DNA from 3 places in the Stenotrophomonas sp. genome. Region 2 is predicted to be linked to each of the others. Evidence: predicted binding sites of a transcription regulator. Region 2 holds the regulator's gene; each other region holds the start of a gene.
What was found. The regulator FliA, encoded in region 2, starts transcription of late flagellar genes. The targets are predictions, from matches to a motif close to TAAAGTTTNNCNNNCNNNGGCCGATAA.
Positions count from the first base shown of each region.

Region 1: a site for FliA is predicted at 1,618-1,644, ahead of AC5JLE_RS03825 (methyl-accepting chemotaxis protein). Genes of this name have one in related genera too.
Region 3: a site for FliA is predicted at 1,716-1,742, ahead of AC5JLE_RS00980 (methyl-accepting chemotaxis protein). Genes of this name have one in related genera too.

Region 1 covers NZ_JCACKF010000010.1:137,933-142,359, forward strand. The annotation lists gene AC5JLE_RS03815 (putative quinol monooxygenase) at 1-143, opposite strand, end outside; gene AC5JLE_RS03820 (DUF5694 domain-containing protein) at 206-1,294, opposite strand; gene AC5JLE_RS03825 (methyl-accepting chemotaxis protein) at 1,875-3,701, shown strand; gene AC5JLE_RS03830 (GGDEF domain-containing protein) at 3,698-4,427, opposite strand, start outside.
Region 2 covers NZ_JCACKF010000037.1:344,564-348,990, reverse strand. The annotation lists gene AC5JLE_RS15055 (chemotaxis protein CheA) at 1-1,072, opposite strand, end outside; gene AC5JLE_RS15050 (protein phosphatase CheZ) at 1,075-1,680, opposite strand; gene cheY (chemotaxis response regulator CheY) at 1,680-2,072, opposite strand; gene AC5JLE_RS15040 (RNA polymerase sigma factor FliA) at 2,130-2,876, opposite strand; gene AC5JLE_RS15035 (MinD/ParA family ATP-binding protein) at 2,873-3,760, opposite strand; gene flhF (flagellar biosynthesis GTPase FlhF) at 3,747-4,427, opposite strand, start outside.
Region 3 covers NZ_JCACKF010000002.1:3,713-8,139, forward strand. The annotation lists gene AC5JLE_RS00980 (methyl-accepting chemotaxis protein) at 1-1,687, opposite strand, end outside; partial or broken gene AC5JLE_RS00985 (arylamine N-acetyltransferase family protein) at 1,891-2,727, shown strand; gene AC5JLE_RS00990 (VOC family protein) at 2,941-3,168, opposite strand; gene AC5JLE_RS00995 (transporter substrate-binding domain-containing protein) at 3,251-3,967, shown strand; gene AC5JLE_RS01000 (LysR substrate-binding domain-containing protein) at 4,002-4,427, opposite strand, start outside.

The DNA of each region.
Region 1 (4,427 bases), on a different contig from region 2:
CCCGGATCCTTCTGGTCGACGAACAGTTCATAGCCGAGGCAGAGCGGCTCGCGCAGCGTGCACGCGACCAGCTCCCGGTACAGGGGAAGCACGGTGTCCACCGCATCGGGATGGATGAAATCCTCGGCGATCACTTTCAACATGTCGGCACCTGCGAATCGGGCCTTGCAGGATAGCGCCGGCGCATGGCCGGCACCTGTTCCCGTCAACGCAATACCGTGTCCGCACTGACCAGCCGCACGTCATGCATCTGATTGAGGTAGGCCTCGTAGTAGCCCTTGTGCGAGGCACCCACGATGGCCAGCATGCGTCTGCCAGGATGCTGGCTCAGCACGTCGCGGATGTTGGCGACCATGCGCAGGTTGCGGGTTTCCCAGTAACCGACGTACATCCGGCCGAACGCCTTGGAGGACGGCTCGACGAGCGTCGCGCCGAAGTCGCTCTGGTAGGCGGCCATCGCCGCCGCCGGGCTGTTGTAGTCCCGATACAGCGCCATGACGCCGCCGGGCTTGTCCAGACCGGCCACGAGGCGTTCATCGGCCTCCCGCCGCGCGCGCGAGTGCGTATTGTTCCAGGCACCGGTGATGGCCGCGCTGGCCGCCGCTTCATCCTCGGCGGGCGTGGGCGAATCGGCCGTGTGGTCGTCCACGGCCCACAGGCGTTCCTGCCCGAGGCGGGCGGCGACCTCGGCGGCGATCAGGTGGGTTTCATTGCGGCGAACCAGGCCTTTTTTGAGGATCTCGACCAGGGCAGGTGTCAGTCCATCACCGCCTTTGCGCTCGGACGCAGGCAGGCGCAGCCACTGCACCTGCGCCGAGCCGCGTTCACCCGCTGCCAGGAACAATGCTGCGAGCCGACGACGCTGGGCGGGCGTCGGCTCGTCCGGCCAGGTCGCAAGCAGGCGCTCGGCCTGGGTGTTCGCCGTAGGCACGTCCAGTCCGGTCGCAGCCTGCGCAGCGGTGGTGTCGAAGCAGTAGGTGGCCACGCTCTCCGCATAGCGTGCCGGGTAGCGACGCATGAAATCGCACTGCAGGCCTGACAGGTCTTCGGTGGCGATCAGCTCGGGCTTCCAGGCGACCAGTCGCTGCAGCAACGGTTCAAGCAAGGCGGGCTGGAAGGACTTGGGCAGGCCGGACAAGTGGGGGGTGCCCAGTACCAGCACTTCGTTCGGGCGCCCGGCAGGCGGGCCCTTCAGCTGGTCGGGATGGAAGCTGGGGCGGTAGGTGGCGTCGGCAGCGAAGGCGCCGCTGCTGCACAGGCCCAGGATGAGGAAACTGGCCAGGCGTGGGAACATGCGATCTCCGTGTCAGTGAGCGTCCTGCGGTTCGCTGCATGCTGGCCAGTTTCATCTACCACCGGATCTCCCGTTGGTCATGCAAACCTTTTCCGCTTGAACTGCATCCGCGTGCCGGGCAAGGCTATGCCCAGTGACGGCGACAACGCGCGACATATGCCCTGACGACACCCGGTGCCGAGCAGAACCTGCCCAGCCGGCGCCTGGCGAAACCGCTCGGCGGTGCCCCTGTCTCGCGTGAGCAGAATGTGAAGTGCATCGCGATTGTCTACCGCATCCCTGCAGGAGCATCTGAAGATGCGACGGACGTCGCGGAATCCGGCTAAAGCCACCGATCGCATCGCCGATATTCCCTCTGGATCCCGCTCAAGTCGCCCGCTGCAGGACCCCAGGCTGCCCCCGACGGGCGGCCCGCGCTGTGTGTTCCGCCGCTCCTTATGCCGATCGCACCCGCACCAGACGTTCTTGCCAGCCGCTCGAGGGGTGCCTGCCGGTACCTGTAGTCCCAAGCAACTGAAGTTGCCGCCGGGCATCCCGCCCGTCGGGTCGCAACCGCTTACCGGACACCGAGGATCAGACAATGCTCATTCCAGGCTTTACGGCGGGCGCGCAGGCGCCGGCCGAGCTGCATACCCGTTGGTCGCCGTGGCGCGCCCTGCTGGGCGCGCTGGCACCGCAGCACCGCAGCGGCGTCGAGGCGGCGGCCGATGGCCGTGCCGAGCTGGAGGCGCAGGTCGCGGCGCTGCACCGGGTCCAGGCGGTCATCGAGTTCGCCCTCGATGGCACCATCCTGCAGGCCAACGAGAACTTCCTGCAGGCGATGGGTTACCGGCTGGAGGAGATCCAGGGCAAGCATCATTCCCTGTTCGTCGACCCCGAGCAGGCGCGCAGCGCCGGATACCGTGACCTCTGGGCGCGGCTGGGTCGTGGCGAATACGACGCGGGCCAGTACCGGCGTTTTGGCAAGAACCAGCGCGAGATCTGGATCCAGGCCTCGTACAACCCGGTGCTGGACCGGCAGGGGCGTCCGTACAAGGTGGTCAAGTTCGCCACTGACATCACTGCGCAGAAGCTGCAGGCGGCCGACTCGGCCGGCCAGCTGGCGGCGATCGACAAGTCGCAGGCGGTGATCGAGTTCAGCATGGATGGCCGCATCCTGTCGGCCAACGACAACTTCCTGGCTGCCACCGGTTACAGCCTGGATGATGTGCGTGGCCAGCACCACTCGCTGTTCGTCGAACCTGAGTATCGCAGCAGTGCCGAGTATCGGCAGTTCTGGGAAAAGCTCGGCCGTGGCGAATATGATGCCGGCCAGTACCGGCGCCTCGGCAAGGGCGGACGCGAGGTCTGGATCCAGGCGTCCTACAACCCGATCCTGGACCTCAACGGGAAGCCGTTCAAGGTGGTCAAGTACGCCACTGACATCACCGCGCAGGTGCATGAGAACCAGGCCATGCAGCGTGCCGTGGCGCAGACCCGTGAAGTGGTGGCGGCCGCCAAGGAGGGCGACCTGACCCGGCGCGTGGCCACTGCCGACAAGAACGGGCCGATCGCCGAGCTGTGCGAAGGGGTGAATTCGCTGGTCGAGGCGATGGCCGCGATCATCGGCCAGATCAAGTTCGCCGCTGACACCATCGCCGTCGGCGCCACCGAGATCGCGCAGGGCAACAGCGATCTGTCGCAGCGCACCGAGCAGCAGGCAGCGTCGCTGGAGGAGACCGCGGTGTCGATGAAGGGCCTGGCCGAGACCGTGCAGCGCACCGCGACCAACGCACGGCAGGCCAGTCAGCTGGCCGGTGGTGCCGCCGATGTCGCCGCGCGCGGCGGTAACGTAGTGCACGAAGTGGTGGAAACCATGGCGGTGATCAACGCGTCCTCGCGCCGCATCGTCGACATCATCGGCGTGATCGACGGCATCGCCTTCCAGACCAACATCCTTGCCCTGAACGCCGCGGTGGAAGCCGCGCGTGCGGGCGAACACGGGCGTGGCTTCGCCGTGGTCGCCACCGAGATCCGGGAACTGTCGCAGCGCTCGGCCAGTGCCGCCAAGGAGATCAAGCAACTGATCGATGCGTCGGTGGCCAATGTCGGTGCCGGTACCGCGCAGGTTGAGAGCGCCGGCCGCACCATGGACGAGATCGTGGTCAACGTGCGCCGGGTCAGCGACCTGATGTCCGAGATCAGCACGGCCGCGCAGCAGCAGAGCGACGACATCCAGCAGATGAACCATGCCGTCGATCTGATCGACCAGGGCACCCAGCAGAACGCCGCGCTGGTCGAGGAAGCTTCGGCCGCGGCGCGCAGCATGGAAGAACAGTCGGCGCAGCTGCTGCAGACGGTGGCCAGCTTCCGCGTGCAGGGTGGGGCGGGGCACCTGCATGGTGCGGCGGTGCTGCGCGCGGTCTAGGCGCGGCGGTCGGCGTGTTGTTCCCCGGCCTCGACGGCCGGGGCGGCGTGCACGCAGTTGCGGCCGGCATGCTTGGCCCGGTACAGGGCCTGGTCGGCACGCTCGACCAGGCTGCGCGGGTCACCCTGGTCATGCGCGGCCTGCCAGGCCACGCCGATGCTGATGGTCACATGGGCCTGGGCGGCGGGCAGGGCGGCGGCTTCCACGGCGGCGCGCAGGCGCTCGCCCAGGCCCAGGGCGTGGCCGATGTCGGGCGCGGGCAGGGCGGCGATGAACTCCTCGCCGCCGTAGCGGGCCAGCAGGTCATCACCGCGTTGCAGGCAGCCGTCGAGGATCGCGGCGACCGCCTGCAGGCGGCGATCACCTTCCGGATGCCCGTAGGTGTCGTTGAGTCGCTTGAAGTGGTCGATGTCGATCATCAGCACCGCCAGCCCCACGCCCTGGCGACGGGCGCGGCCGTGCGCGCTGCCGAGCGCTTCATCGAAGTTCCGCCGGTTGCCGAGCCCGGTCAACGGATCGCGCCGGGCCAGCAGCGCCAGCTCGTCGCGCTCACGCTGGATCTGCACCTGGGTGAGCACGCTGCGCAGGGCATGGCCGAGCATGGCACCGATGAACCCCACGGTGGCCAGGGTCGGCTGCAGGCGTGCCACCAGCAGCGCCACCATCATCAGCAGCAACGGCAGCATCAGCGGCACGCCGGCATCGACGATGCGGCGGAGGTTGCGC
Region 2 (4,427 bases):
GCATTTCCACGCCATGGTCGATGGCGTTGCGGACCAGGTGCACCAGCGGGTCGGCCAGCGCTTCGACCAGGTTGCGGTCGAGCTCGGTCTCCGCGCCGATCAGCTCCAGGTCCACTTCCTTCTTCAGCGAGCGGGCGACGTCGCGGGCGACCTTGGGGAAGCGCGAGAATACCTTGCCCACCGGCTGCATGCGGGTGCGCATCACCGCCGACTGCAGGCGCGCGGTGGCGATGTCCAGGGTGGACACGGCGCGGTCCAGCTCCTCGTCGCGCAGGCGCGCACGCAGGGTCTTGAGCCGGTTGCGCGACAGCACCAGTTCGCCGATCAGGTTGACGATCGCATCCAGGCGCTTGGTGTCCACGCGCACGGTGTGTTCGGCTTCGGCCAGCGGCTTGGCGGCCGGCTTGGCCACCGGTGCCGGTGCGGCGGCCGGGCGCGGGGCGGCGATCGGTGCCGGCGCCACCGCAGCCGCGGGCCTGGCGCCGGGTGCGGCGCCGCCGTGCAGCTGGTCGAGCAGGGCTTCGAACTCATCTTCGCTGATCAGGCCGTCGTCGGCCTTCTTTGCCGGCGCCACCGCAGTCGGTGCGTTGCCACCGTGCAGCTGGTCGAGCAGCGCCTCGAACTCGTCGTCGGTGATCAGGTCGCCGGCACCGGCCGTCGGTGCGGCGGCAGCGGCGGCAGGCGCTGCTGCACCTCCATGCACGTCGAACTGGGCGATCAGGTCCGGCGGTGCATAGCCCGGCTCGGTGCCGGAAGACACGGCATCGAGCATCGACTGCAGGTAGTCCAGCGATTGCTGGGCGGCGTCGAAGTGATGGGCCTGCAGCACGGCCTGGCCGGCACGTGCAGCGCCCAGCGCTTCTTCAGCGGCGTGGCACAGCTCGACCATGGCGGTGACACCGAGGAAACCCGCGCCGCCCTTGAGCGTGTGGTAGCCCCGGAACACCGCGTTGAGCTGTTCGGTGTCCTGCGGTGCCTGCTCCAGCGACACCAGCTGTTCGCCGAGGCGATCCAGGATTTCCTGTGCCTCGATGATGAAATCGGCAGTGATGTCGTCGGATACCGCGCTCATGCTTACAGCCCCAGATCCGACAACAGGTCGTCGGCGTCGTTCTGCGAGACCGCGTGGCGGTCCAGTCCCTTCAGTGCCGGCCCGGCCAGTTCCGGGTCGGTGCGATGCTGTTCCGGCGGCAGGCCGAGCGCGCCGAAGCCTTCATGCACGCGGCGGACGATGCCGACCACGCGACGGATGATCTGCCCGGTCAGGTCCTGGTAGCTCTGGGTCAGGGCGATCTCGGTCAGGTTGTGGCGGATGCGCTCGAGCTGCGCGTCCTGGCCTGGCTGCAGGCCTTCGGCGCGCAGCTGCTCGGTCAGGCTGCGGCATTCCTCGGCCAGGTCCAGGGTGCGGTGGGTGGCCTGTTCGGTCATCGCCACCACGTGGTCCAGGCGTGCGCACGCATCGTCCAGTTCGCCGGCCTCGCTGGGCACGGTCGGCAGTTCGCCCAGGGCCTGCCCCAGCTCGCGGGCCAGCCGCGAGAGGCCGCTCATCATCGGCTGCGTGCGCAGCGCGACCAGTCCGTCGATGCGTTGCCGCCAGGCGGCTTCGTCACCGGACTCCAGGGCATCCAGGGCTTCCTGCAGGCGCAGGGCGAGGGCGTTCTTGTCGACCGTGGTATCCATCAGGCGCTGGCCGCCAGGCGTTCGAAGATCTTGCCCAGCTTCTCTTCCAGCGTCTGCGCGGTGAAGGGCTTGATGATGTAGCCGTTCACGCCGTTCTGGGCCGCTTCGATGATCTGCTCGCGCTTGGCTTCGGCGGTGACCATCAGCACTGGCAGGGTCTTCAGCTTGGCGTCGGCACGGATCGCCTTGAGCAGTTCGATGCCGGTCATCACCGGCATGTTCCAGTCGGTGACCACGAAATCGAAGGGCTGGCTCTGCAGCAGCGACAGTGCGGCATGCCCGTCCTCGGCTTCGGCGGTGTTGGTGAAGCCCAGATCGCCCAGCAGGTTCTTGACGATTCGACGCATGGTCGAGAAGTCGTCGACGATGAGGATGCGCATGTTCTTGTTCAAAGCAGAGTTCCTTTGTTGTTCATTCCGGGCGGCCGGGGGCAGTCGCCTCGGGGATGTTCATTCTTCCAGGCCGGCGTCGACGGCCTCGAAGATCTTCAGGCGGCCGCGCAGGCGCAGCACGGCCTGGCCATGGATCTGGCAGACCCGCGACTCGCTCACGCCGAGCACCGCGCCGATCTCCTTCAGGTTCAGCTCCTGCTCGTAGTACAGCGAGAGCACCAGCTGTTCGCGCTCGGGCAGGTGGCCGATGGCCTTGCCCAGCTCGCGACCGAACTCGCCGCGCTCCAGCACCTGCTGCGGGGTCGGGCCGCCCTGGGCGACGGTATCCAGTTCGCCCTGGTCTTCGATGCGCGACTCCAGGCTCAGCACCTGGCCACGTGCGGCGTCTTCCATCAGCCTCAGGTACTCGGGCAGCGGCATCTCCATCGCGGCGGCCACTTCGGTGGCGCTGGCGGCACGGCCCGTGCTCTGTTCCAGGCGGCGGATGGTGGCGGCGGCGTCGCGTGCACGGCGGTGCACCGAGCGCGGCACCCAGTCGCCACGGCGGATCTCGTCGATCATCGAGCCGCGGATGCGGATCGAGGCATAGGTCTCGAACGAGGCGCCCTGGTCGGCGTCGTAGCTGCGCGAGGCTTCGATCAGGCCCATCATGCCGGCCTGGATCAGATCATCGACTTCGACGCTGGCCGGCAGGCGCGCGGCCAGGTGGTGGGCGATGCGTCGCACCAGGTCCGAATGCTGGGCGATGACCTCGTTGGCCGCCGAGCGCTGGACTTCCCTGTACTGGTGGGCTGCGCCTTTCATGCGGCCACCCCACGCTGCTTGAGGATGCGTTCGAGGAAGAACTCGACGCCACCGCGCGGTTCGGTCGGTGCCTGCCAGCGCGCGGTGCGGCGTGCGATCTCGGTGATCGCCAGCGCCGACGGGCTGGACGGATAGGCCTTCACCACCGGCTGCTGGCGCTGCACCGACAGGCGCAGCCAGTCATCCTGCGGCACGCAGCCCAGGTAGTTCAGCGAGACATCGGCGAGGAACTTCTCGCAGACGCGGGTCAGCTTCTCGTACAGCACGCGGCCCTCGTTCGGGTCGCGCACCATGTTGGCCACCACCTGGATGCGGTCCACGCCGCGCTCGCGCGACAGCACCTTGATCAGTGCGTAGGCGTCGGTGATCGAGGCCGGTTCGTCACAGACCACCACCACGGTGTCCTGCGCGGCCTGGCAGAAGGTCAGCACGCCGTCGGTGATGCCGGCGGCGGTATCGACCACCATGATGTCCAGCTCGCGTTCCAGTTCGGAGAACACGTTGACCAGGCCGACATGCTCGGCCGGGGCCAGCTCGGCCATGTGCCGGCGGCCGGAAGCGGCCGGGACCACCAGCACGCCGTTCGGGCCTTCGACGATGACGTCATCCAGCGAGCAGCGGCCGGCCACCAGGTCGGCCAGCGTAAAGGTGGGGTTCAAGCCCAGGATCACGTCGATGTTGGCCAGGCCCAGGTCGGCGTCCAGCAGCAGCGTGCGCTTGCCCATGCCGGCCAGCGCCACCGCCAGGTTGGCGGACACATTCGTCTTGCCCACGCCGCCCTTGCCGCCGGTCACGGCAATGGTGCGCACAGGGCCGAGCGGCTCGCTGCGGGTGGCCGACAGCGGGAAGGTCTTGGTCAGCTTGGCGTACTCACGCGACGGCATGGTTCAACTCCGGGTTGCAGGGCATATCGGCCGCTCGGCGCAAATCTTCAAGGCGAAGTACAAGATTGGCTGCACTGGCCCGGTGCAGGTCCTCCGGGACGTCCTGGCCATCGGTCACCCAGGTGATCGGCAGGGCGTGGTCCACGGCCACCGACAGGGCGTTGCCGAAGCGGCCGGTCTCGTCCAGCTTGCTCAGCACCAGGCCCTGCAGGTTGGCCGCACCGAAGCGGCGCACCACCTCGTCCATGTCGCCGAAGCTGGTGTTGGCCGGCAGCACCAGCAGGGTGCGCACCTGGCGCGCGGCGCGCAGCCACTGCAGCTGGGCGGCCAGGGCACGGTCGCGCGGGCCCAGGCCGGCGGTATCGATCAGCACCAGCTTGTAGTCCTTCAAGCGTTCCAGCAGCTGGTCCAGGTCGGTGCCGCTGTTGGCCTCGTGCACGGCGATGCCGAGCTGGCGGCCGTAGCCATACAGCTGTTCACGGGCGCCGATGCGGGTGGTGTCGGTGGTGACCAGGGCGACGTCACGCGGGGCGTGCTTCTCGGCGAAGCGCGAGGCCAGCTTGGCGATGGTGGTGGTCTTGCCGGCGCCGGTCGGGCCGACCAGCGCGATCACGCCGCCTTCCTCCAGCGGGTCGACCGGGGCGATCGGCAGCTTGCGCGAGATCAG
Region 3 (4,427 bases), on a different contig from region 2:
GGTCCCCCTCCATGCGCACGCTGAGGTCGCCGCGGGCCAGCGCAGCCAGCAGTGCCTGCAGGTCACCAAGGTTGGTTTCAAAGGTGGCCAGCAGGCGATTGATGCTGGTCGACAAGGTGCGCACGAAGCCCTGCTTGCCCTCCAGCACGATACGGCCATGCAGGTCGCCGCGTGCTGCAGCATCGACCAGGGCAGCGACCTCGGTTTCCAGCAGCGTCTCCAGCGCACGACTGCGCCATTCCACCGCTACGCCGAGGAACTGCCCTTCGTCGATGATGGGGTTGGCAATCAGCTGGTAGCGCACGCCGGCATGGCCGATCTCGCGCTCCTCGCGCTGGCGCGCGCCGGCCAGGCTGGCCAGCGCCGGATGCAGGCGCACGGCATCGCTGCCCACCAGATCTTCGGCCTCGCGCTCGAGTGGCTGCAGCAGTGCCGGATTGACGTAGGCCACCTGGCCCTCGGCATCGATCACCATCAGCCCGGTCTGCGCACTGTCCAATGCCTGCCGCACACGGGTGTTGCCGCGCGCCACGGCACGCTCGGTCTCGATGCGCGCGCGCAGGCGCTGCTGCATGTCGACCAGGCGCTGCGCCAGCTGGCCGATTTCATCGTTGGCGTTGTAGACGCGCAGGGTGGTGTCGAGTCGGTCGTCGGCGATGTCGCTGGCGAAGCGCAGGGTGTCCTGGATCGGCTGGCGCACCGCACGCCGCACCAGCACCAGGCTGGTGATCAACACACCGGCGACCAGCAGCAGGGTCACCGCGAACAGCACGCTCATGGTGTGTGCGCCGGCCTGCTGGCGCGCCTGTGCCTTGGCCAGCGCCGCCACCTGGGCCTGCTGGAAGGCGGCCAGCGCCGGCGCCACGCCGGCGGCGGTATCCAGCAGCGATTGCGCCTCTACATCCAGGCCCACGCGGGCGGCGGTATAGCCCAGCAATGCGGCCTGATAGGCCTCCATGCCGTTGCGAAGGGCATCCTGCGCATCGGTCGGCAGGCCCACCAGTGCGAGATCGAACGGCAGCTTTTCTTCGCTCGCACGGTCGGCATGGGTGGAGTCGCCATCGAGCAGCAGCAGTGCCTCCTGGCGGCGCATCTTCTGCAGGGACAACGCCAACGAAGGCCGCTGCAACGCATCCACCTGCGCCTGCAGGGCGTCGGCGGCCTGCTGCAATTGCGCGGCGAGGCCGGCATCGCCACGACCCATCTCATCGACGCGTTCGAACAGGGCGGCCACACCCTGCGAGAACGCGCCGGCGGCTTCGGTCAGTGCCTGCAGCGCCTCGCGCCGGCCGGGATCCATCGGCATCGCGCGCAGCGCCTGAAGATCGGCCTGGAGCGCCTTCTGCGTCGCCAGCAGCTGCGCGCGGTCGGCATCGTCGAAACTACGTGCATACTGGGTCTGCAGACGACGCGCCTCGGCCACCTGCGTGGCCACGCTCGCGGCCAGATCGCTGCCGTGCTGGTAGCTGGCCTGGCTGCGCGCCGCCTGCGTGCTGGCATGGCCGGTCCAGGCGTAGACGGCGGCGATCGCGATCAGGCCCAGCCCACAGACCCACAGGGTCGCCTTGAGCTTGCTGGCCACACTGAGCCGATGCGGCTGCAGCCACAGCAGCAGGCCGGGGGACGCCGAGCGCAGTGCGGCAAGCCGCATGCGCAGGGACCGGAGGTGGGGGACGACGGCCGACATGACAGGCTCCAGGCGGAAGGACGCACCTGTATCGGCGGGAAATGGCGCAACTTTAGGGCGCTCCTGGTTCACTCCCACCGATTGCTGGCGGACGCGGCCTTTGTACCCGGCACAGGCGACGGGGGGATGACACCCGCGCAATGCTTGCCCTCAACCCCGGTTGGGAGAGCACAGTAGATCTCCCTCCCCCGCCCGGCGCGCGCATGACGACGCTCGATGTCCCCCGCTACCTGCAACGCCTGCAGCTGGATGCACCGCCACCGCTGACGCTGGCGGGCCTGACCCTGCTGCAGCAGCGCCACAACGCACTGCTTCCGTTCGAAACCCTCAGCTGCCTGCTGCGCGATGCAGTACCGATCGACCTGGACAGCGTGCAGCGCAAGCTGCTCGACGACCGTCGTGGCGGCTACTGCTTCGAACTCAATGGCGGCCTGCTGGCACTGCTGCAGGCGCTGGGCTTCGATGCACAGCCGTTGAGCGCGCGCGTGCTGCTGGCCGCCCAGGACGGCGAACTGACCGCACGCACCCACCTGCTGCTGCGCGTGCAGGTGGACGGCGATGACTGGCTGGTGGATGCCGGTTTCGGCAGCCTGACCCCGACCGTGCCGCTGCGGCTGCATGATCCGCAGCCGCAGGCCACGCCCCACGAGCGCTTCCTGTTGCAGCGCCTGCCCGGCGAGGGGGATTTCGTGCTGTCCGCCGAGTCCGGCGATGGCTGGCGGGCGATGTATCGCTTCGACCTGCACGCGCCGGCACCGATCGACAACGTCGTGGGCAACTGGTACGTGTGCACCCATCCCGATTCCAGTTTCCCCGGCCAGCTGCGCGCATCCCTGACCGGGCCGGACTGGCGACGCACCATCGGCAGTGGCAACTACACCGAGTACCGTCCCGGCCAGGCACCGGACAAGCGTCCGCTGCGCGATGTGGGCGACGTGCGCGAAGTGTTGCAGCAGCGCTTCGGCATGCAGCTGCCGGACGACCCACGGCTGGACCCGGCGATCAACGACTGGCTGCAGCGCTCACGCTCGGCCACGGTGTACAGCCGGGCCGATGCTCGGATGAGCGTTGGCGGCTGGGTCAACAGCAGCCGAGCATGGGCTCGGCCCTACAGAACCACGCGCGCCTGCAGCGCAATGCGATTGCCTTCGCTGTCGGCGATCTCGGCCACACGCCAGTCACCCGCGTCGGCCGGGCCGAAGCGCAGCTCGGCCCCGGCCTGCAGCGCACGCTCGAGGCTGGCATCCAGGTCGTCAACCCCGATGTAGATGCGCGCACCGTGGACGGAGGGCAGATAGTCGGCCCCCCCGCACCAGCGCCATGCTGGCACCGGTGGCCTCATCGGCAAACGGCAGGTAGGCCATCCTGCAGTCGTGCAGCAGGATCGGTTCGTCCACCGCCACCTGCAGCCAGTGCTGGTAGAACGTGATGGCCCGGCCCAGGTCAGTGACCGGTATCTCGACGTGCAGGATGGGGTTCATGTCCGCAGGATAACCGGATGCTGACACTGCCTTGCAGGTCCGTACTGGCATGCTGGACCGCCCTTTCCCCGCGGAGTCCTGCATGTCCCTGGCCGATCATCGTGGTGCGCTGGCACCGCTGGGCTTCCTGCGCGTGGCCATCAACCTGGGCAATCCAGTACTGGCGCAGGGGGACGCGCGCTCACCGCGCGGGCCGTCACTGGAACTGGCCACGGCATTGGCGCAGCGCATGGGCGTGCAGGCACGCTTCACCTGCCACGACGCCGCGGCCGCGGTGGTCGCTGCAGCCAGCAAGGAGGCCTGGGACCTGGCCTTCCTGGCCATCGATACGGCGCGCGCCGACCGCATCGCCTTCAGCGCCCCCTATGTGGAGATCGAAGGCACCTACCTGGTGCGCGAGGACAGCCCTGCGCAGCAGGTGGCCGACCTGGACCGCGATGGTCTGCGCATCGCGGTCGGTCGTGGCGCCGCCTACGACCTGTTCCTCAGCCGCGAACTGCGCCACGCCATGATCGAGCGGGCCGAGACGTCGGCCGCTGCCATCACCCTGTTCGATCTGCAGCGCCTGGATGCCGCCGCCGGCGTGCGCCAGCCGCTGGCCGCCTGGGCGCTGGCGCATCCCGGCCACCGCGTGCTGGCCGACCGTTTCACCGTGATCCAGCAGGCGGTCGCGGCGCCGGCCTCGCGCCCGGCCGATGCATTGCAGGCGCTGTTCGAGGAAGTGGAGGCGATCAAGGCAGGCTCGTTGCTGGGCGAAGCCTTCGCCCGTGCCGGGCAGGCGGTTACGTTGGTACGGTGACCGCGGGACACACGCAGTCGAGCATGGCTCGACGCTATAAATGCGCGTCTGCCATGTGCCGGACGTGCTCGGCCGCCTGAGCGTGCAGCCAGTCGCGGAAGGCCAGGAAGCCGCGATGGCGGGCCGAGCGCTGCGGGTAGACCAGCCAATGCGGCCAGGCGGTTTTCAGTCGCAGGCTGGACAGCGCCACCAGTTGGCCCGAATCCAGCAGCAGGCGCGCCCGCGTCACCCGTCCCAGCGCTACGCCCACCCCGTCCAGCGCCGCACGGTGATGCGCCTCCGAATCATCCAGCACCGCCACGAAGCGCGGCGGCGGGTTCTGCCCACTCAGCGCGAACCAGGCGCCCCACGCGCCATCGGGATCCCCCAGCAGCGGCCACTGGTTCAGCGGCACGCGGTCGATCCCTCCCATGCGTTCGATCAGCGCCGGGCTGGCCATCGGCAGCAGCCACTCGTCGAA